Regions from separate parts of the Blastomonas sp. 34TW genome, predicted to be linked through region 2. Evidence: predicted binding sites of a transcription regulator. Region 2 holds the regulator's gene; each other region holds the start of a gene.
The links. The regulator LexA, encoded in region 2, represses DNA repair genes until DNA is damaged. The targets are predictions, from matches to a motif close to GTTCCNCNCTTGTTCT.
Positions count from the first base shown of each region.

Region 1 (5,645 bases), on a different contig from region 2:
AGCCAGCCATGGCCGAAGAATCATCCTATAGCTATTTTTCCAGTCGCGTCGCCAAGACGCAGGTGCCCGATCTGCTCTCTTCGTCCGAGCGCGACTATTATTCGCAGGTGTTCGGCGCGATCCGGGGGCAGAACTGGACCAAGGCAAGCGAACTGCTCGACAGCCGCGAAAAGGGCGTGCTGCACGATATCGCGCGGGCCGAGCTGTTCCTTGCCGCCAATTCGCCGCGTGTCGAAATGGGGCCGCTGCTCAGCTTGCTCAACGCCGCGCCAGACCTTCCGCATGCCGAGCGTCTTGCCTCGCTTGCCACCAAGCGCGGTGCGACGATCCTGCCCGACCGCCCCCAGATGGTGCGCATGGCGAATTTCGGCGGGCTGACCCGGCGGGGCAAGCCGCGCAGCGTCGCAGACGGCACGGTGCCCCCTACGCTGGCCGCGACGATCCAGGAACGCATCGTTGCCGATGATCCCGCCGGTGCCGCAGCAGCGCTGGCCGATCAGGTCGATTTCCTCAGCCCCCAGGCCCGCACCGAGCTGCAGCAGCGTGTTGCCTGGTCCTATTATCTCGAGAACCGCGATCAGGAAGCGCTCGACATGGCGCGCGCCGCGACGCTGGGTTCGGGCGAGTGGCTGGGCGAGGCGCACTGGACCGCAGGGCTCGCGGCATGGCGCCTGGGCAATTGCGCCGCTGCGCTGCAGGGCTTCGAAGGCGCTGCGGCCAATGCCTGGAACGAGGAGCAGCGCGCCGCCGGCTATTACTGGGCCTCGCGCGCCGCGACCCGCTGCCGCCGTCCCGATCTGGTCCAGCCCAATCTGCGTGCGGCCAGCCAATATGGCGAGACGCTCTATGGCGTGCTCGCGGCCGAGCAACTGGGCCTTGCCGACAGCTCGGTGCGTGCACCCGACTTCAGCTCCAACGATTGGAAGCTGCTCAAGGACCGACCCAATGTCCGCCGTGCCATCGCGCTGACGCAGATCGGCGAATCGACCCTGGCCGACCAGGTCTTGCGCCACGAAGCCCAGATTGCCGGCGATAGCGCGCACGATTGCCTGCTGCGCCTCGCGCGCGATCTGTCCATGCCGCAGACACAGATGTGGCTCGCGCAGAACGGACCGCAGGGCAGCCGCCCGGACAGCTTCGCACGCTTCCCCTCGCCGCGCTGGGTACCGGTGGAAGGCTGGCGCGTCGATCCGGCGCTGGTCTATGCGCACACCCTGCAGGAATCGAACTTCCGCAGCGATGCGCGCAGCCCCGCCGATGCGCGCGGGCTGATGCAGGTTCGACCCGGCACCGCGCAGGACATGGCGCGCGCCCGCGGGCAGTCGCTCGATACCAGCGCGCTCTATCAGCCGGCGGTGAATCTCGAATATGGCCAGCGCTATCTCGAATTCCTCAACACCCGGCCCGAGACCCAGGGGCTGCTGCCCAAGATCATCGCCGCTTATAATGCCGGGCCGCTGCCGGTCAGCCGCTGGAACGAGAAGGTGCGGGACAATGGCGATCCGCTGCTGTTCATCGAATCGATCCCCTATTGGGAAACGCGCGCCTATGTCGGCATCATCCTGCGCAACTATTGGATGTACGAAAAGCAGGCGGGCGTGAATTCCAAGAGCGCGACGGGCCTTGCGCAGGGCATGTGGCCGCGCTTTCCGCATGCCGGCGGAATCGAGCTTGTCCGGCTGGATACCGTGCAGCACAACTGAACGATGGCCATCGACGAATCGCGGGCGTTCAAGCCCATCAACATCGCGCTGCTGACCATTTCAGACACGCGCACCGCTGCCGACGACACATCGGGCGATATCCTGGCCGGGCTGATCACCGGCAAGGGCCACAAGCTGATCACGCGCGCGATCGAGAAGGACGATGTCGAGCGGCTGGTCGTCCGGCTCAACAACTGGATCGACGATCCCGAGATTGATGCGATCATCTCCACTGGCGGCACGGGGCTGACCGGACGCGACATCACGCCCGAGGCGCTCGACCGGGTGAAGGACAAGGACATTCCGGGCTTCGGCGAGCTGTTCCGCTGGCTCAGCTATCAGACAATCGGCACCAGCACCGTGCAATCGCGCGCCTGCGCGGTGCTCGCGCGCGGCACCTATATCTTCGCGCTGCCCGGATCGAATGGTGCGGTCAAGGATGGGTGGAACGGCATCCTGAGCGAACAGCTCGACAGCCGCAACCGGCCCTGCAATTTCATCGAGCTGATGCCAAGGCTGCGCGAGAAATAGTCCAGCACTCTGCCACCATCCATCGTCACCCCCGCGCGGGCGGGGGTCCCGCTTACAGCCTCCGCCAACGAATAAGCGTGATTTCCGCTTTCGCGGGAATGACCAAAGCGGTGGCATTTGTTCCTGAAATGTTCTAATCTGGACGCATGTCCGTCCACCCGCCCCCAATCAAAGGCCGAGGCGCGCCGCTGAACCGCGAGTCGGCGCGCTTCAACCTGCCGGTGCGCGAGGTCGATGGCGACTGGCTCGACCAGCGCGCCGCGATCGACGACAGCCCTGCCCCGCTGCGCACCACGGTGACGATCGAACACCCGCGCTCGATCATCTCGCGCAACACGTCCCCCGATCTTCCGTTCGACCAGTCGATCAACGCCTATCGCGGCTGCGAGCATGGCTGCATCTATTGCTATGCCCGGCCCACCCATGCCTGGCTCGATCTGTCACCGGGGCTCGATTTCGAAAGCCGCCTGTTTGCCAAGCCCGATGCGGCAAAACTGCTCCGCGCGACGCTGCGCAAGCCGGGTTATGTGCCGAAGGTCATCGCGCTCGGCACCAATACCGATCCGTATCAGCCGATCGAGGCGGACTATCGCATCACCCGATCGATCCTCGAAGTCTGTCTGGAAGCGCGCAATCCGGTGTCGATTACCACGAAGTCGGACCGGGTGCTTGCCGATACCGACCTGCTCGGCCAGATGGCGCGGCACGATCTTGTCGCGGTTGCGCTGTCGGTCACCACGCTCGACGGAGCCATGGCACGCACGCTCGAACCGCGCGCCGTCGCCCCGCGCAAACGCCTCGCCGCGATCAGGGCGCTGAGCGAAGCGGGGGTGCCCACGCACATCAACGTCTCGCCCGTCATCCCGGCGATCACCGATCACGAGATCGAGGCGCTGGTCACCGCCGGGGCCGAGGCCGGCGCGCTCTCGGCTTCCTACATCCCGGTCCGCCTGCCGCACGAGATCGCGCCACTGTTCCGCGCCTGGCTCGACGCGCATTTCCCCGATCGCGCCGCCAAGGTGATGACGATTATCCAGCAGATGCGCAACGGGCGCGACAACGATCCCGATTTCGGCTCGCGCATGCGCGGGTCCGGCCCCTGGGCCGACCTGATCCGCACCCGCTTCCGCCTCGCGGTCAAACGCGCGGGGCTCAACCAGTACAAATGGGTACTGGATGCATCGCACTTCCGCGCCCCGGCAGACGGCACGCAGGGCGAGCTGTTCGGCTAAACCGGATGCCTGCGAGAGAAAGAAGCCGCGCGTTTGCGGCTCGCGCGCCTCGCGCTGCTGATCGTTCCCGACCACGCTTCGCATGTGGACTCCGCACGGCTGTGCGCAGAAGCATGACGTCGTCCGGCGAGATGCCGATGCAAGGCCTATGCGTCGCATTGTTCAAGAGCGGACAACCAGTCCATCAGATGAAGGGGTAATCGACGTCGCGTTGTTAAATAAAAGCGAATCGGATGTGCCGCACAGCCCTCGACGTTTTCCTTCGGTTAACCATTTTACAAGGCATATTAGGTAAAATAGTCCAAAATTGCAGATAGAATTAGCATGAACCGCGTCGCCCACTCTTTATCTATGGTAATCGGACCCACATTGGTTCTGTTTGCAATGCTGGCATTTGCCACAATGAAATGGCCTTTCATTATTTTTATCGGCTTCTTTTTCCTGATCATCCCTGGAATTTTCCTGATGATGACGCCCACGCTGTTCTTGTGGATCGGTATTTTCTCTGTACCCTGGTTCACTACACGGCTGTTTCTCAGGGGTTATCGTAACGAGGGGCTGGCCACACTGCCTGCGGTCGGTATTCCTGCCGGACTGGGGCTTGCTGCATTGATCATCGTATCCTGGATCATCGTAGCGCCATCGCGATCGGCGGCAGAGGCGCGGCTGGCCAAATTCCATCTTTCCAATGTTGTGCCGCCGAGCAAGGTCAAACTGTATGGCGACGTGAAGCTGGAGACCGAGCGAAATAGTTGGGCAACGGATCGCAAGATGCAGGTCAACGGTGTGGAAGTTCTTGCATGCGACTCCAATTGTATCTGGTTGCTCTCCGATGGCGGTGCAGCCAGCGTTACGGTGAATGAAATCGGATGGCCGGTCAGTTTCGTTCGGCTGAAACACGGTAGATTCGCCTTGTCTGGAGCCGCGATGACCTATCGGCTCAGGCCGAAAGGCAAGTGCGATCCAGGCTCGCCTGAAATGCAACTCGATGATGCGCCTTACACGCTCACCGATCCGCGGGCGGCTGCCCGTTGGCGGGAGCGCGTTCTGGCGGGCCATTGTCTCCAGGCCGGCCCGGCAGCGAAGGATCAGGAGTTTGTTTTACGCGCGGGGCATTGGCTTGGGAGCTCCCCCTTTAGTAGCTATCCCGACAGCACGGTGTGGGAAAGGGTGCCGGACGGGATGGAGGCGACTTTCAGCGAAATACGCGACAAGCGCGGCAGGGTTCTGTTGCGCGACTACAGGCCCAGTGCCCAAGCGTTGGCGGTACCTCTCAGCCTTGGGGCCGAAGAAATCGGGGACGAATACGGATGGGCACGCACATATCTGCCAGAGTCGCCAGAACGCGATCCTAGACTGAAGTTTCAAAGGCTTTTTAACGCGATCGCGCCGCAGCCCACAGTCTAGTGCTTGTGATGGGAACAGCAGGCCACTGGCACATGGTTAGGATGTAAACCCAAACGCCTCGCGCGCCAGCGCCACCAGCTCGGGATCGGCATCGGGCAGCGATTTGGGCACGCTGGCCTCGAGCCGTTCGGCAATATGCGTCAGCACCGCGATGCGCGCGGCCTTCTTGCTGTTGCCGTCAAACACCTTCCACGGTGCCCAGCGCGTGTCGGTCTGGCGGAACATGTCGTGCATCGCGTCGAGATAGTCGGCCCGCTTGGCGCGATTGCGGAAATCGTCGTGCGTCACCTTCCAGCGCTTCTCGGGGACGGACAGCCGGTCGGCGAGGCGCTTGTCCTGCGTTGCCTGCGTCACATGCAGGAAAATCTTGATGATCGCGGTGCCGCCATCGACCTGTTGCGCCTCGAACTCGTTGATCTCGTCATAGCCGCGCTTCCATTCGCGCTCGCTGGCGAACTGCTCGACCCGTTCGACCAGCACGCGCCCGTACCAGGAGCGATCGAAGACCGAGATTTCGCGGCTGCCGGGCAATTTCTGCCAGAAGCGCCAGAGGAAATGCCGGTCCTTCTCGTACGGGGTCGGCGCGCTGATCGGCCAGACCTGGAAATAGCGCGGGTCCCATTCGGCGGTCATCCGCTTGATGATTCCGCCCTTGCCCGCCGCATCCCAGCCTTCCATGACGATGATCGCGCGGTGACCATGGACGATGTGCCGGGCATGCGCGTGCGACAGCCTTTCCTGCAGCCCCTTCAACGCCGCGTCATAATCGCCA
Region 1 covers NZ_JAPFGW010000004.1:213,700-219,344, forward strand. Annotated here, with positions in the region: gene OPU69_RS07605 (lytic transglycosylase domain-containing protein) at 1-1,703, shown strand, start outside; gene moaB (molybdenum cofactor biosynthesis protein B) at 1,707-2,234, shown strand; gene OPU69_RS07615 (PA0069 family radical SAM protein) at 2,381-3,466, shown strand; gene OPU69_RS07620 (hypothetical protein) at 3,791-4,873, shown strand; gene OPU69_RS07625 (polyphosphate kinase 2 family protein) at 4,910-5,645, opposite strand, start outside.
Region 1: the regulator LexA is predicted to act here: its motif matches at 2,354-2,369, upstream of OPU69_RS07615 (PA0069 family radical SAM protein).

Region 2 (5,645 bases):
GCTGGATCGATTTCACGAAAGCCGCCGCATGAACAAGCTGGAAGAGATTTGCGAGGTCAAGCGGCAGGAGGTCGCACGGCGCAAGGGGCTGATTTCGCAGGCCGAACTGGCGAGCCGCGCTGCGGCTGCCTCCGCCCCGCGCGGTTTCGCACGCGCGCTCCGCGAGACATCGCGCGACGGCTTCGGCCTGATCGCCGAGATCAAGCGCGCCAGCCCCTCCAAGGGGCTTATCCGCGCCGATTTCGATCCCGCCGCGCATGCAGCCGAATATCAGGCCGGCGGCGCGGCCTGCCTTTCGGTGCTGACCGATGAGCCCTATTTCCAGGGGCATGACGATTATCTGGTTGCCGCGCGCGCCGCGTGCGACCTGCCCTGTTTGCGCAAGGATTTCATGGTCGATGTCTGGCAGGTGGCCGAAAGCCGCGCGCTGGGGGCCGATGCGGTGCTGATCATCGTCGCCGCGCTCGACGATGCGACCATGGCCGAGATCGAGAGCGCGGCGCTGGACCACGGCATGGACGTGCTGGTCGAGGTGCATGACGAGGCCGAGATGGAGCGCGCGCTCAAGCTCCGCTCGCCGCTGATCGGGGTGAACAACCGCGACCTGCGCAGCTTCGTCACCGATATCGCCACCACCGAGCGGCTGGTCGGCATGATCCCCGAAGGCCGCATCGCGGTGTCCGAAAGCGGCATCAACAGCCATGCGGATTGCGTGCGTCTGTCAGAGCGTGGCGTACGCTGCTTCCTGGTCGGGGAATCGCTGATGCGCCAGCCCGATGTCACGCAGGCGACGCGCGCGCTGCTCACCGGAGCAGCCGCCTGATGGACAAGCTGACCCATCTCGACGCGACCGGCGCGGCGCAGATGGTCGATGTCTCCGCCAAGGCCGATACCGTGCGCGAGGCGGTGGCCGAAGGCGTGATCACCATGGCCCCGGCGGTGATCGCCGCCATCCGCGCGGGCGATGTCAAGAAGGGCGACGTGCTGGGCACGGCGCGCATCGCGGGCATCATGGCCGCCAAGCAGACCAGCAACCTGATACCGCTCTGTCACCCGCTGCCGATCTCCAGCGTCTCGGTCGATTTCGAGTATCTCGAGACCGGCGTGCGCGTCGAAACCCGCGTGCGCACCAACGGCAAGACCGGCGTCGAGATGGAAGCGCTGACCGCCGCGAACATAGCCCTGCTCACGATCTATGACATGGCCAAGGCGCTCGATAAGGCCATGGTCATCGGCCCGGTGCGGCTGCTCGCCAAGAGCGGCGGCAAGTCGGGCGACTGGACCGCCGACTGATGGCGGGCGGGCTTATCCCGCTCGACGAGGCGCGCGACCGCCTGCTCGCGCTTGCTGCGCCCCGCCCCGCGATCAGCCTTCCGCTCGATCAGGTCACCGGCCTCACCCTGGCCGAGCCGCTGGTGTCGCAGCGCAACCAGCCCGCCGCCGATCTGTCAGCGATGGACGGCTATGCGGTGCGCAGCGCCGACCTGCCCGGCCCATGGCGCGTCATCGGCGAGAGCGCGGCGGGACGGCCCTTCGCGGGCGTACTTGCGCCGGGACAGGCCGCGCGCATTTCGACGGGCGCGATGATCCCCGATGGCGCAGATTGCGTCGTGGTGCAGGAAGACGTCGCGCGCGAGGGTGACCGGCTGACGCTCACCGGCGATGGCCCCGCAGCTCCCGGCGCGCATATCCGCCGCGCAGGGCATGATTTCGCAGACGGGACGCAACTCGCTGATGCGGGTGCGATCATCGACGCGCGGCTGATCGCGCTTGCCGCGATGGCAGGGCACGGCGCGCTCGCCGTCCACCGCCGCCCGCGCATCGCGATCCTCAGCACCGGCGACGAGCTTGTCCCACCCGGAAACCCGCTGCCCTCGCCCGCGCATATCCCGGCGAGCAACGGCGTGATGCTGGCAGCGATGCTGTCTTCCCTACCCTGCGATCTGATCGTCCCGCCGCTGCTGCCCGATGACCGCGCCACCATCGCCGCGGCGCTGCTCGAGCACAGCCAGGCCGATATCATCGTCACCACCGGCGGCGCATCGGTCGGCGATCACGACCTCATCCAGCCCGCATTGCTCGACAGCGGCGGAACTGTCGATTTCTGGCGGATCGCGATGCGACCAGGCAAACCGGTGATGGTCGGACGTCTGGGCGATGCGATCGTGCTCGGCCTGCCGGGCAATCCGGTCTCGGCCTATGTCACTGCGACGTTGCTGCTGCTGCCGCTGGTGCGCAAGCTTTTGGGTTATCAACAGCTTGTCCCTGCCACCTCCCAGGCGATCGCAGGCGAACCCTTCCCGGCGAACGGCCCGCGCCAGGATTTCGTGCGTGCGCGCTTCCACGATGGCGCGCTCATCCGGCTGAGCAATCAGGACAGCGGAGCGCTATCGGCGCTGCTTCAGGCGGATGCGCTGGTGGTCCGGCCAATCGATGCGCCCGAGGCCAAAATCGGCGATCCGATCGATTATATCGCGCTTCGCCACGGGACTTGACACAAGCTCTTGACCTGACCGTCTTTGTTTCGTAATTGTTCCGTATTCGTTCGAACGCAGGTTCGGCGCAGAAAAGGAACATCGGCGATGCTGACCCGCAAGCAACATGACCTGATCCGCTTCATCCAGGAACGGCTGGAGGCCGATGGCGTCTCGCCTTCGTTCGAGGAAATGAAGGAAGCGCTCGATCTCAAGTCCAAGTCGGGCGTGCACCGGCTGGTCAGCGCGCTCGAGGAACGCGGCTTCATTCGCCGTCTTCCCAACCGGGCGCGCGCACTCGAAATCCTGAAGCTGCCAGAGGCGAGCGTGAAGCCGCGCGAGAAGGAGCTCGCCGCTGCTGCCGCCGCGCGCGCCGATGCCGCGCGGAGCAATGTCGTCAGCATGGACGCGGTGCGCAAGGCGGTGTTGCCGGAGCCTGCGAACAGCAATGTGCTCGAAATTCCGCTGCACGGCCGCATCGCCGCCGGTGCGCCGATCGAGGCGTTCGAGGGCACCGAGATCCTGCCTGTTCCCGCCGCCCTGCTCGGCGCGGGCGAGCATTATGCGCTCGAAGTGTCTGGGGACTCGATGGTCGAGGCGGGCATTCTCGATGGCGACTTTGCGTTGATCAAGCGCACCGAAACCGCGCGCGACGGCGAGATCGTGGTCGCGCTGGTGCGCGGCGAGGAGGCGACGCTCAAATATCTGCGCCGCGAGAACGGCCGCATCCGGCTCGATCCCGCCAATGCGTCCTACGCGCCGCAATATTACGCGCCGCACGAGGTGCAGGTGCAGGGCAAGCTGGCCGGCCTGTTGCGCCGCTATCACTGATGCCGATCAAGCGGGCCTGGCGATCGCCGGGTCCGCGTCGGAATGGGCGGGCCGCTCCCCTCGAAGCGGCTCAGGTGCGGGTGAGCCCCATATCCTCGAGCAGCCGCCCCATATGCTGCTTGAACGGGAAGAAGCCCTTGCGCGCGTGCGGCCAGAAGGTGTCGTCCCATGCCCGGCGCACCTGGACGAGTTCGATCCCTTCGCCCGCCAGCGCCTTGGCGATTTCCGTCAGCCGCGTCGCGACCGGGCCGACCGGGGCATAAGGCGTCACCACCCGGTTGACGCCCGCCTCACGCGACGCCTGCACGATCGCCTCGGCATTCAGGGCATCTATCCGCTTCACCGGTGCCCTGCCGGTTTCGCCAAGCGACGCAGCCATGTCGTGCGCAGCATCCGCAACGAAGCCGCGCGCCTTTTCACCCCAAAGCAACGCCGGATCGGCAGCGATGCAGGTGCCGCAGATATCAACCTCGCGGAGCACCGCATCATCCGGGTGCATGTCCTCGCTGGTGATCAGCAGCAGCGCCGGCGCCCCCCTGGCCGATCCTGCCGCAGGCAAGGGCGCTGCGGCAGGTACCGGTGCTTCGGTCAGCGGCTCGGCGATTTCCGCCAGGCCCTTCGGCGCAAACCGCCCCCCGGTATAGCGCGCGATATTGTCGGCCGTGGCGAGATAGGTCTTGCCCGCCGTCTGCAAGCCCGCGACCCAGCGCCAGGACAGGGTATTGCTCGCCGCATCGGCATCGATCAGATGGCGCAGGAAGAAACCCGCGCCCAGCGTCCAGGGCAGCCGCAGCGTGAAGATCCAGATCGAGGCGAACCACATGCGTGCGTGGTTGTGCAGATACCCCGTCTCGACCAGCTCGCGCGCCCAGTCATCGAAGCCCTCGATGCCGGTGCGGCCCGCTTCCGCCTGTTCCAGCGCGCGGACATTGCGCAGCCGCTCGTGCTGCTCGTCGCGCTCGACGAGGAAGCGCTCCCAGATGCCGGGCCGCATCTCGAGCCAGCCCTTCCAATAGGTGCGCCACAGCACCTCCTGCACATATTTCTCCGCCGCCGCGAGCGAATGCCGTTCCAGCACCGCCGCGCACACTTCCTGCTCGTTCAGCAGGCGATAGCGCAGCCAGGGTGAAAGCTGCGACACCGCGCTGGGCCGACCGGGCCCGAGATCGCTGTTGCGCCCCTCGGCATAGGCGCGGCCCGCGTGCGGCACGAAGGCATTCATCCGCGCAAGGCCCGCCGCGCGCGTCGGTTCGAACACTCCGCTCATACCCGCCGCTCGCGCAGCAGACCCTGCAGGCGTGGTCTGATCGTGAGAAAGCGCAGATAGGCACGCTCGAGCATCGCCAGCACCGGCTTCCAGCGCGCGATGAGACCGAGCGGTCGCAGCAGGGGAATGGCACGCCACATCGCCGCAAAGGCCGCTGCGCCAGAGAGCATCACGCCATTTTCGCGCGCATGGAAGCGTTCGAGCAGCGCCGTGCGATCGATCGGGCAAGAGCCGCCCGGCGTCGATACGTCGATGAAGTCGATCGCCCCGCGCCGGTCGAGCCGCCGCATCAGCGCGATTTCGCGCGTACAGAGCGGGCACGCGCCGTCATACCAGACTTCAAGCTTGTCCCTCATTCCGTGCGCGGCCCCGTTTTCTGCTGTCTCGTGTCGAAGATAGATACGCGCAAGACCAGCGCAACGGATGCTGTTTCGCGGAATCTGTTTTTGCTGGAAACAACCATCCCGATTAATGGGAAATTTTCCCAACAGTCAGCATTTGTTCATGTTCAACTTGGGCCTGAAAAAGCCTAAGTCGCTGGAATAGCGTGGTTTTTTCAGTTTGGCACGGCGTGTGCAAAGTATCTGGCATCTCCGGACACACCGACCGGAACCACCAGATACCCACGAAAGGACACCGCCATGACCCTCTTCTCGAACGCCCAGAGCCAGATCGCCGCCGTCGCTCTCGCCATCCTGACCTCCAGCCTGTTCATCGCCGCCAGCGTCGCTCCCGGCGTCGTCGCCTGATCCCCAGCCAGCACCTCAAACCGAAATCGAAAGGACCTTCCCCATGAACATCCTCGCCACCGCTCTCGCTTCGATCTGCTCGGTCATCCTCATCGCCACCAGCGTCGGCCCTGGCATGATCGTCTGATCCACACCGCTTCAACCATCTTCGACACAGGAAACACCATCATGAACGTCATCGCCACCGCTCTCGCCGCCATCTCCTCGATCGTCTTCATCGCTGCCAGCATCGGCCCCGGCGTCATCGTCTGACCGAATTGAGGCCCTGTTAGACCGCAGCGCCGACCAGCCTGCCAATCCCCGCCGTCAGCGCCATGGCCAGCG
Region 2 covers NZ_JAPFGW010000016.1:9,628-15,272, forward strand. Annotated here, with positions in the region: gene trpD (anthranilate phosphoribosyltransferase) at 1-32, shown strand, start outside; gene trpC (indole-3-glycerol phosphate synthase TrpC) at 29-823, shown strand; gene moaC (cyclic pyranopterin monophosphate synthase MoaC) at 823-1,293, shown strand; gene OPU69_RS17345 (molybdopterin molybdotransferase MoeA) at 1,293-2,495, shown strand; gene lexA (transcriptional repressor LexA) at 2,583-3,305, shown strand; gene OPU69_RS17355 (FAD-binding domain-containing protein) at 3,376-4,572, opposite strand; gene OPU69_RS17360 (thiol-disulfide oxidoreductase DCC family protein) at 4,569-4,928, opposite strand; gene OPU69_RS17365 (VIT1/CCC1 transporter family protein) at 5,590-5,645, opposite strand, start outside.

Region 3 (5,645 bases), on a different contig from region 2:
GGTTGTGCCAGTATTTCTTGGGCATCTCGGCGCGCATGGCGGCGATCTTGACCCGGGCCGGGTTGAAGATGGCGCCATAATAGGTGCGCCACTGGTCCTCGACCACGTCGTGATCGGGTACTTCGTCGCGCGTGCCGCCGGGCCCGAGATGCAGCTCCTCGGCATGCCATATCGCGCGGGCATCGGGGGTGAGGATCGCCCAATCCATGCCGTAGAAGCGCTTGCGGAAAAAAGGCGCGGCCAGCCGCAGGATGCGATGCTCGGGCTCGAACCAGGCGATGTAGCGCTCGCGTCCCGTCTCGTCCTCGCCCAGCCTGCGAAAGCGGACGAATGCGTGCATCTTGTGCAGATCGCGCCGGATCGCCTTGTCGCAACGCATCAGCCAGTCGGTATCGGGATCGGTGCGCCGCTCGATCAGCTTGCGATCGTCGAGCGCGCGCCACAGCACCCGGTACAGTCGCGAGGGCACGCCATCGTCGCGATGGCAGATCACCCGGTCGGCAATGGCGACCAGTTCGCGGGGCAGGCTGACCGTACGCTGGGGCTGGAGCGGCGCGCTGTCGGCGAACAGTGAGGCGCTTTCGCCCGCAGGCCGCCAGACGATATCCTCGGGCGGCACGCGGGCGGCGAGCAGCGCTCGTGCATGGCCGCGCCACTCTTCGAACTCGCCCGGCTGCTGGAGGATGATCTCGCGCATGGCCCTACAGCGCGAGGCTCATCTGCTCGGGCGCCGGCGCGAAGCGCGCGCGCAGATTGGCGCTGTCGGTAAGGCCCCCGGGTCGCCAGTCGGCCGTGGTGACGAAGGGCAGCACCTTCTTCACCGAGGCGGTAAGGCGCGCCAGATCGCCGATGCGGATCGCGCCCAGCCGGCGTGCCGCGATAATCCGGTCAACCGCCTTGGTGCCGAGGCCCGGCACGCGCAGCAGCATCTCGCGCGGTGCGCGGTTGATATCGACCGGAAAACTCTCGCGCCGCTGCAGCGCCCAGGCCAGCTTGGGATCGATCGACAGGTCGAGCATGCCCTCGTTCGCTCCGGCCATGATCTCGGCGCGGTCGAAGCCATAGAAGCGCAGCAGCCAATCGGCCTGATACAGCCGGTGCTCGCGCATCAGCGGCGGGCGCACCGGGGGCAGGTCGCTGCTGGCATCGGGGATCGGGCTATAGGCCGAATAATAGACCCGGCGCAGGCGATAGCCCGAATAGAGGCTGGTGGCCGAAGCGAGGATATCGTCGTCGCGCGCGCCGTCTGCGCCGACGATCATCTGGGTCGATTGGCCCGCGGGCGCGAAGCGCGGCGGTTTTGCCTTCTTGAGCAGCCGGTCCTTGCGCGCCTCGACTGCATCTTCGACGCCGACGCGGACATTGGCCATGGTCTTGCGGATCGTCTGCGGCTTCTTCTCCGGCGCGAAGCTCTTCAAGCCATCCTCGGTCGGCAGCTCGACATTGGTCGAAAGCCGATCGGCATAGAGCCCTGCCTTGGCGATCAATTCGGGCGAAGCGCCAGCGATTGTCTTGAGGTGGATATAGCCGCCGAACCGGTGCTCCTCACGCAGCAGCCGGGCGACCTCGACCAGCTGTTCCATCGTATAGTCCTCCGACCGGATGATGCCCGAGGACAGGAACAGCCCCTCGATATAGTTGCGCTTGTAGAAATCGAGCGTCAGCCGGACGACCTCGGCCGGGTTGAACCGCGCGCGCGGCACGTTGCTCGACGCGCGATTGATGCAGAAGCGGCAATCGTAGATGCAGAAATTGGTGAGCAGGATCTTTAGCAGCGAGATGCACCGCCCATCGGGCGCATAGCTGTGGCAGATGCCCATGCCGCCGGTCGAGCCGATACCCTTGGTACCCGTGGAGTCGCGCCGCACCGTGCCCGAAGATGCGCACGAAGCGTCATATTTCGCCGCATCGGCGAGCAAGGCCAGCTTCTGCAGAATCGGTTTTTCGCTCATATTCCGCATATAGGGAGTGGAACAAAGAAAGAACAGTTTAATTTCAAGCGAAAGGCTTTGCCGGCGGGAGGTTCCGGCTAAGGTGGCGCATCGCAAAAAGGACCAACGAATGAACCTCAAGGATACTCTCGTACCCAGTTTCGTGCAGATGCTGGGCGCGCTTTCGGCCTGGCTGGGCAAGGCGGAGCAGCATTTCGATGCCGAACAGTCGGCGCAGATCATGCAGGCGCGGCTGGCGCCCGACATGTTCCCATTGTTCACGCAGATTTGCTTTGCCTGCGTTCAGGCGCAGGAGGCGATGGCGCGGCTGCGCGGGCAGGATTTTCCCGATGCGATCGCGGCGTTGCGCGGCGAAGGGGTGGAAGCGGGCGCAAAGCCATGGACCATCGCCGATGCGCAGGCACGCATTGCCGATACCATTGCCATCGTGGAGGCAGCCGCCGATGGCCTGGCGGATGTCGCGGACGATATGGCAATCGCGCATGAACTGCCGATGGGCATGATCTTCGACTTCACTGCGGCCCAGTACGCGCGCGATTGGGCGATCCCGCAATTCTATTTCCACGTGATGACCGCCTATGCGATCCTGCGCGCGCAGGGCGCGCCGCTCGGCAAGATCGACTATGTCGGTCATCTGTTGCCATATCTTCGTCCGGGAACGATGCCCGGCGCAAGGTGACCGGCGGGCTGCGCCGGGCAGAGCGGGCGACTTGCACCAACTCTGCCCGGCGATCGGTGCGACCCGATGGCATGCCGCCACGGTTTATTGCGGCGTCAGCTGCGGATAGGTGATGCCCAGCTGCTCCAGATACGAGCTGTATTTGCTGGGATCGTAATAATATTTCTTCAGCTCGGGCCGGATGCGCTCCATCAGCTCCTTGTTGAGGTGGATGGCGGGCTGGTCTTCGGGGGTGAGCACCGGATCGTATTTCTGATCCTTGGTCTGCACCGTAGTAAAATAGGTCTTGGCGTCGCTGACCAGCTTGGGCGTGGTCATCACGTCGAGCACCGTCAGTGCCACCGCCTTCGCTCCCGCGACCGCGCCCTTGTGCGCGATCGGCGTCGCCATCGCGATCGCCGAGGTGACGTTATGCCCGATCATGCTGGGAATGTTCGACGGAAAGCGGATGGTGATCGTCGGTACCGTCCACATGATGTCGCCGATATCGTCCGATCCGCCGCCCATCGAAGTGCCGCGCGTTTCGGGCGTCGAGAGTGGCTCGACCGTGGTCTTGAGCGGCGCGATCTTGAACTTCAGCGCCTCTTGCACTGCCTTGGTAAACGCCTGGTCCTCGGGTGACCATTTGGGCATGCCGACCATCTCGATATTGGCTTGCGCGGCTTCGGCGAGCGGCTTGTTGCCGAAATTGGGTGCGGCATAGCCCAGCACGCGGCGGCTGACGAACGTGCCTGTCGCCTTGGCGGCGGCTTCGGCAATGTCGCTGCCGGTATTGTAGAGATGCCGGATGGACTCGAAATTCTGCTCGCGGAAATAATACCAGACCGATGCCTCGCCCGGGACGATATTGGGCTGCCCGCCGCCATTGGTGATGACATAATGCGAGCGCTGGGTGAGCGGCAAATGCTCGCGTCGCATGTTCCAGGCGATGTTCATGAGTTCCACCGCGTCCAGCGCGCTGCGCCCGGACCAGGGCGCGCCTGCGGCATGGCTGGTGATGCCCTTGAACGTGTATTCGACCGAGACCATGCCGTTATTGCCGGAATCGCCATAGCTGGTGCCGAAGCTGGAGGCGACATGGGTGAAGATCGAGACATCCACGTCCTTGAACAGCCCTGCGCGGACATAATAGGCCTTGGTTGCCAGCAGCTCCTCGGCGACGCCCGGCCAGAGCATCAGCTTGCCCTTGATGCCGTGCTTGATCATCACCTCCTTGGCGGCAATCGCGGCGGCAACGATCAGCGGCATGCCCGAATTATGCCCCTCGCCATGGCCGGGCGCGCCCGGCACGATCGGCTTCAATTGCGGCACGCCAGGCATCTGCGACAGGCCGAGCAGCCCGTCGACATCCGATCCAAGCGCCACCACCGGCCCATCGCCATTGCTCCAGGTCGCGGTCCAGGCGGTGGGGATGCCTGCCACCCCCTTGGTGATGGTGAAGCCGTTCTTTTCCAGTATTCCGGTCAGATATTCGGCGGTCTCGAATTCCTGAAAGCCCGGCTCCTGAAAGCTGAACACGGAATCGACCATTTCCTGGACGAGCTTGGCCTGTTCGTCGACTTCCGCCATCGCCTCCTTCTTCATCGCGGCGGGTGCCTTGGCCTGCGCCGCGAACGGAGTGGAGGCCATCAACAGGGCGGTCAGCAATTTCATCGATCGGGTCATCGTCATCGGTTTCCTGGTACAAGGCGTTGATTGGACGGGCACTGGTCACGACAGGGCACGGAGCAGGGATGCAAGCGTACCCTGTCGTGTCTGCGGTTACAGCGTGAAACGAACCCCCATGCGGAAGACGCGGCCAAGCACGTCATAGAGGTTGCGGTTGGTCTGCGGATAGGCCGGCGTGTTGTCACCGGTCGGGCCGTTGCCGACCAGCACCGGGTCGGTATCGAACACGTTGCGGACATAGAGGAACACCTCCGCCTCGGACGCGGCGATCTTGAACCGCCTGGTCACCGAAAGGTCGAGATACCATTGGCCGTCGATCCGGTTGGTGTTGATCGTGCGGAAATCGGGGGTGGAGAGCGGACAGCCGGTCTGGCACTCGATGAAATTGTTGTTGTACACGCCGTCGGAAAAGCCGCGGCCCACCGCATTGAACGACCAGCTTTCGGTGTCGTAATTGGCCGACAGGCGATAGTTCCAGGAAGGCGTCGCATCGCCGCCGCCGGCATTCTGCCCGGCCAGATCGACCGGCGCGTTGATGCCGTTGTCGGTGATATTGTCGATATAATGCGAGACGACCGCACGCAGCGTCAGATTGCCCGGACCGATCGCACGGCGATAGCTCGCCTCGAAATCGATTCCGCGCACCTTGACCGACGAGAAGTTGAACGGAACCAGCGTGATCGTGCTGATATCGTTCGGCGCAGCGAAGGCGATCTGCGCGCATTGCGACGCGACATTCTGCTCGAAGCACAGATTGGCGGTGGTCTGCGCGGTGAGCGTGGCGATCGCGCCGCTGAGCGCAATGTCGAAATAGTCGACCGAGGCGGCAAAGCCGGGCAGGGAGCTGGGCATGAACACCCCGCCGACGCCCCAGGTGCGCGCGACCTCGGGAGCGAGGTTGAGGTTGCCGGTAATCTGCTCGAGGAACGTGTCGGCGCGGGTGCCGCCGCCCGCGACCGGCACGTTGACGGTGTTGGTGCGCGCGGTGCCCGGCGCGAACAGGTCGTTGAGATTGGGCGCACGAATGTCGCGCGAGCGGGTCACGCGCAGCTTGAAATCGTCGATCACCTGCCAGGTCCCGCCCAGCTTCCAGGTGACGACCGTGCCGGAGGTCGAATAGTCGGTAACGCGCAGCGCGCCGTTGAGATCAGCCCCCTCGAAGACGGGGAATACCGTCTCGACGAACGCTTCCTTCACATCGTAATCGCCAGTGGTGACCCGGTAATTGCCGTAGAGAAAGCCCAGATTGTTGGGCGCATCGGGATTGAGCGACCCATCGACCTCTTCGCGGCGATATTCGGCGCCGAAGGCCAGGCTGACCGGGCCCGCCCAGTTTTCGAACAGGC
Region 3 covers NZ_JAPFGW010000007.1:147,561-153,205, reverse strand. Annotated here, with positions in the region: gene OPU69_RS10910 (UdgX family uracil-DNA binding protein) at 1-697, opposite strand, end outside; gene OPU69_RS10905 (putative DNA modification/repair radical SAM protein) at 702-1,952, opposite strand; gene OPU69_RS10900 (DUF1993 domain-containing protein) at 2,062-2,631, shown strand; gene OPU69_RS10895 (amidohydrolase) at 2,716-4,302, opposite strand; gene OPU69_RS10890 (TonB-dependent receptor plug domain-containing protein) at 4,393-5,645, opposite strand, start outside.
Region 3: the regulator LexA is predicted to act here: its motif matches at 1,971-1,986, upstream of OPU69_RS10905 (putative DNA modification/repair radical SAM protein).

Region 4 (5,645 bases), on a different contig from region 2:
ATCCTTGATCCTGAACCGTTTGATGCGGCCATCAACCGTTTCTTCCAAGTCGAAATGAATGAGTATGACGTTGCGCAGACGCTCAACAGTTCTACGGTTCACCTCGAGCAATGCAGCCATCTCATCGAGCGACAAGCCTTCGATGCTTTGCGTCAACGCATGCACCAGTTTTAGTGTGCGATCGAGATTACTGAGGCGCTTTGTCATTCCAGCTACTGCTAACTGCCTGCTCTTCAAGCGCAAGTCGGATCACGCGTAATCCCCACATTATACGACCATTATTGTCGCACTCGTATGTTTGAAGGCTCCTCATGGAACTGGAGCTCAGGGAGATTGCGCACAACATGGCACGTCAAAGGGCAGCACAAGCGGAGTTCGGCCAGAACGAGCAGGGCGAAACAGCGCATTTCGCGCATGCTGCTGCGCGCGTATTGCAGGGGTTGAGCGTCAACCAGGTGAAGCGGTGCGGTGAGGATCTGATTGATCTCATTGACCGGGAGGTGCCGGTTGCGGCGCTGCAAAAGCTCGCCAATAGGGAAAAGCCCTCCTTGGTCGAAATGCGGGCGGTAGCTCGGCAATTGGCAGCGAAGCGTGCCAAGCAAGCCCAGTTGGACAATGTCTTTGCATGGGTTGGTGAACTGTTCGGTCTGGATTCCGCTGAAATCACGATCCTCACTATTTTCGCTCGCTGGGGGAAATTTGAGTGCTGGCGGGAGCTCGTGCGCCGTGCCCCCATGTCATGCAGCAACCTCACCCCCAGTGCCGTTGCTCAGCTATCTGGCCTTGCCAACAATACCGTCGAGCAGAAATTGATGCCCGGCGCCCCGCTCTTCGCGTCCCGTCTCCTTCATGACGACCGTGACGGAGAATACAGCCTGAGCCCGCTGCTCAGGCGCCTCATTCGGGTTCATGCGGAAACCCGGGAGGACATGCTGCGCTGGCTCATGCCTGAACCGGAGCAAGGGGGACTGCTTTGGGATGATTTCGAGCACCTCGATCCATTGCGGGGCGTCGCACTCAAGATCCTTGTGAGCAAGGAACCCGTCAGCATTCTGTTGTTCGGCGAGCCCGGCACGGGAAAGACCGAGTTTGCCCGTTCGCTCGCCAGTGAAGCAGGAAGCGGCGCGATCTTTGCCGGTTTGAGCGACGACTTCGGCAACGAGCCTGATCGCTCCGAGCGTCTCGATCATCTCATGATCCTGCGCGCCATGTGCCGCCATCACCGGGACCGGGTTATCGTCGTCGACGAAGCCGACGATGTTCTGATGATGAGCGAGCGCAAGGGCAGTTCCAAGCAATGGATCAACCGCCTCGTTGAGGCTCCCCAGGTTTCCACGATCTGGATCGTCAATCAGCGTTCGCGACTGGACCCTGCCGTCTTGCGGCGCATGACCCTCGCGATTGGCTTCGATAGGCCGCGCTTTGCAGTGCGAGAGCGGGTTGCCCAAAGGTCCGCTGAGACAGCATCGGTTGCCCTGAGCACGGCTGAACTGCGTGAGATCGCGAGCCTGAAGGCGCCGCCTGCAGTCGTTGCGGCCGGCCTGAAAGCCGCCCATCTCGCCAGCGGCGGGGCCGACGTTGCGAAGACCGCCATCCACAGCGTGATGCGGGCCCTCGGCCAGTCCTGCGCCCCCGATGCACCAGGCAGTTCGATTTATGATCCGAAGCTGTCGCGGGCGGACACTGATTTGTCTCGTCTTGCTGAGCGTCTGGCCGCGACCCCAGACCGGGGCTGGAGCCTGTTGCTGTCAGGGCCTTCAGGTACAGGTAAATCGGCCTTTGCACGGCACCTCGCCGAGACCATGGGATTGGATATTGAAGAGCGGCGGTGCTCGGACCTGATGAGTCCCTATGTAGGCGAGACCGAACAGAACATCGCTGAAGCCTTCGCCAAGGCCGCCGAACGCGGCGCGCTGCTATTGATCGATGAGGTCGACAGCTTCCTTTACCGCCGGGAAGCCGGTCAACGGAGCTGGGAGGTCAGCCAGGTCAACGAGATGCTGGTACAGCTCGAACACCTCCGCACTCCCTTCATCGCCACGACCAATCTGGCCGACAACCTCGATCCAGCGACCCAGCGTCGCTTCACGATCCGGGCTGTGTTCAATGCCATGACGCCAGCGCAGGCAGGCAAGCTTTTCCAAGCCCGGTTTGGCCTCGACTGGCCCTCAGAGTGGCCCATCCACCATGGCCAAACGCCAGGTGACTTTGCGGTCGTTGCGCACCGTGCGGATCTGTTGGCGGAAAAGGATCCAGCTGTCCTCGTGCGGTGGCTGCGTGACGAGATTGATGCCCGTGGCGACCAGGTGCGGGGTACGATGGGGTTTCACCTCCACTCGCCCCCTGCACCACGTCAACGCGCAGAAGATTTGGACGAGGCAGCGTGAATTCACCCCGAAGCGGCTGAGCTAGTCGACCACAGGGTAATTCGGCATCGGCCAAGCGTGATCCGGGTTATCCATCATCAGGTCGACGAAGATGGGCAGCAGGCAACCCAGAAGAGACGCGCCATCCCTGACTTGGTCACGGTTGACGTCGCTGTTCCAGGTTGCGCCGCCATGCACCAACTGGTTCCTCAGAACGTAAAGCCGATCAAAGAGGATCGAGAGAATCCGGGCAGTGTCGTGCTCGCGCAAGGCATGATTGATAGCAGTCCGGCTCCGCTCAAGCTTTTGCTCCCAATCCGCATAGCCCGGGACACCATTCTGGTGCTGCCAGAACGGGTGATAGACATAGCGATTATCCAGAAGCAGTCGGATTTCCTGGCTGAACCGTTGCCAGACGGCATCGTAGACGCGGTGACGGGCGTCAAACTTCACCAAGGTCGAGAAAAATGCTTGAAAGAGGCCGCGCTCGCCCTCCGGCGCTGAGCTACTGGCCGATTCTTCGACATCACCGGCATAGGCCGCGTTAAATCCAATCCAGAGAAGGATGAAGCGGACATCATGGTCTTCATCCTCAGCTTCGGCTCGTCGAAGCCACGATAGCGCACGGTGCACGCGAAGCCCCAAAGGCTTCTGGAAGCCGTCCCGCAGCGAACGCTGCTTCTCCTTCAGAGCTTCGGGATGAAGAGTATTGCCCAGCGGATATCGATAAACCATGCGCGCAGCTTAGCGCGAGGAATCCTAACGGAATAGATCACGGCGTGATCAGTTTGGAATTCGCGATACGGCGCGGATCCACTCATCAATTTCCGCTTCGACCCAAACTGCACATTTGGGCCCCAGCGATCGTGACTTGGGGAAACGCCCTTCGCTCATCCGCTGATAGATGGCTGAACGACGCAACCCGACGCGGGCCATCACTTCCGGCAGTCGAAGAAGTCGGGCCGGCGGCACAGTTTCCGCCGGCGGCAGGTAGGGCGTTTCATCTTGTGCTGAATGCGACATTGCTGATCTCAATCGTAAAGTTCGGTCCCCTCCGAACTCTTAGGCTTACCGTGACAGCGACATTGCGATGTCGCGGCCCACAAAATCATCGATGTGCTTGGCGAGCATTCGCGCCACAAGCTGTGAGGTGCCGTTGGCCCACCTAGGCCGCAGATCCTCGATCCGGCGGCCGAGGGTCCGCTGCAGATGGACGGGCAGGCTGGTGAAGAACTCTTCGAGAAATTCGCCCATCTCACCATGCATCCACTCGCAGGCGAGATCTTCCTGCCCGGCGAGAGCGAGGATCATGCTGGCTCGGGGATGTGCTCCACAGGCGGCGAGCACACGAGCTGCTTCGTCGAGCCCGATGGGCCGCTCGCCGCGCGCAACGCGAAGCAGGGTCTCGCGATGCATTCCGCATTCATTGGCAATCCTGTGGCGGGGTTTGCCGGCGGCATCGATCGCATGGGCAAGCACGCGAGCCAGGCTTTCATTGGCCGGTCTGGCGGCGGCGGTTGGATGGTACATGGTTGTCTCCTCGCTTCTGCACTGGTGCGACTCGCAGGCATAACGCGAAGCATCCCATGTAGGAAAATGAAAAGAACATACGCGGAACATCTCGTTTAAAGGCGAATCAGTTCCTCGGCCCGAGTCGTCGGCGGATCACGGCGCATCGGGCGGCGATCTTCGACATAAAAACCCTACATTATCGCCATCATCGCTGTTGAAGACCGACGGGCGCTGAAAAATGTGTCCGCATCCATCCGTCTCCAAAGCGGATCAGATGCCAACCCTTTCCTACGATCATTTCCTAGATGCATGTGGAACACACAGCGAACGCAAGAACGCTGTGACCACCCCTCCAACCGGAGCTTCACATGCAGTCCCTCACCCTCCCCCGGCGCGCCAGCGTCAAGGGTCTCGGCAAGACCCTCAACATTGCCATCCCGGTCGCAGTCGCGGCGCTTGCGGCGAGCGCCGCCTATGCTGGCGCGGACACGACCTTCACCCCTGCCCTCACCAAGTTCACGGATTTCCTGGAAGGCTCGGGCGGCAAGATCATCACGGTCCTCAGCCTCGCCGGTGGCCTGATCGGTCTGGCATCCGGGCGGTTTTCGCTGGGCCAGGTCGCCGTTCCCGTGGGCGTCGGTATCGGCGTCGGCACGGGTGTTCCGATCGTCACCTCGGTCGTGACCGCGGTCATCTAAGCGGTCGGACGGGAAGGCGACGGCGCCATGGCAGACCCCTACATCATTCCCCGACGCCTCGATGACCCAGAGCTTATCGGCTTCTGGACCATCGACGAGTTCGCGGGAATGCTGGCCCCCTTCACCTGGGGGATCCTCACCCAGCATATCTTCATCGGCATCATCGTCGCCTTCGGCGCCTGGTTCGCACTGCGAAAGGCAAAAGCAGGACGCGCCAGCTCCTGGGTAGCCCATGCCGCATATTGGTATCTGCCTGCAGGATTTCTGGGTCTCAAGGCAACGCCGCCTTCCCACTGCCGACTGCTTGCCGGTTGAGGGGAGAAACTCATGTTTTCCGACATATCCCACGAACGTCAGCAATCGCTGCTGCGCCAGCGGAACCTGTTCGCGCTCACCAGCGCGGGTCTCGGCCTCGCACTGGTCGTGGCAGGGAGCCTTGCCGCCACCCGCGACCGCGAGGTCGTGCTGGTGCCGACCGTTCCCAAGCAACTCACGGTGAGCAGCGCCGGGGTCGAGGCCGACTATCTTGAGCTTGTCACCCGCGATGCCGCCCTTGTTCTCCTCAATCGCAGCCCGGAGGGCCTCGATTACTGGATGAACGAGATCCTGAAGCTGGCGGATCCCGCAAGCTATGGGCGGCTGAAAGCTGAGCTAGTGGGGATTGTCGAGGAGCAACGCGGCTCGGACGTTACCCAGGCATTCGTGATCCGGTCGATGAGCGTGGATCCCAAGGGTCTGACATCGGATGTGACCGGAACTCTCAAGACCTTCGTCGGCGCGCAGGTGATTGCCAGCGACGAGCGCCGTTTCCGCTTCAGCTGGACTTACCGCGGCCTGCGCCTGGCGCTGGCAGGGTTCGCCCAGCTCCCCCCACAGGACAAATCGAAGGAGGCCCAGTGATGGCTTACCGAAAAGGGGCCCATGCACGGGGCTCACTTCTGAGCGCGGCAGCGCTGCTCGCAGCAGCGACATCCCCCGCTTTTGCCGCCGACCAGTTCAAGCAAGCGGCTGACGGCGCCGGGATCGAGTGCAGCGTTTCAGCGCGGGAACTGACCCGCTTTGCGCTGGT
Region 4 covers NZ_JAPFGW010000017.1:19,924-25,568, forward strand. Annotated here, with positions in the region: gene OPU69_RS17645 (helix-turn-helix transcriptional regulator) at 1-207, opposite strand, end outside; gene OPU69_RS17650 (AAA family ATPase) at 312-2,387, shown strand; gene OPU69_RS17655 (hypothetical protein) at 2,409-3,101, opposite strand; gene OPU69_RS17660 (AlpA family transcriptional regulator) at 3,150-3,389, opposite strand; gene OPU69_RS17665 (transcriptional regulator) at 3,435-3,896, opposite strand; gene OPU69_RS17670 (hypothetical protein) at 4,247-4,576, shown strand; gene traL (type IV conjugative transfer system protein TraL) at 4,604-4,891, shown strand; gene OPU69_RS17680 (type IV conjugative transfer system protein TraE) at 4,904-5,476, shown strand; gene OPU69_RS17685 (type-F conjugative transfer system secretin TraK) at 5,476-5,645, shown strand, end outside.
Region 4: the regulator LexA is predicted to act here: its motif matches at 3,969-3,984, upstream of OPU69_RS17665 (transcriptional regulator).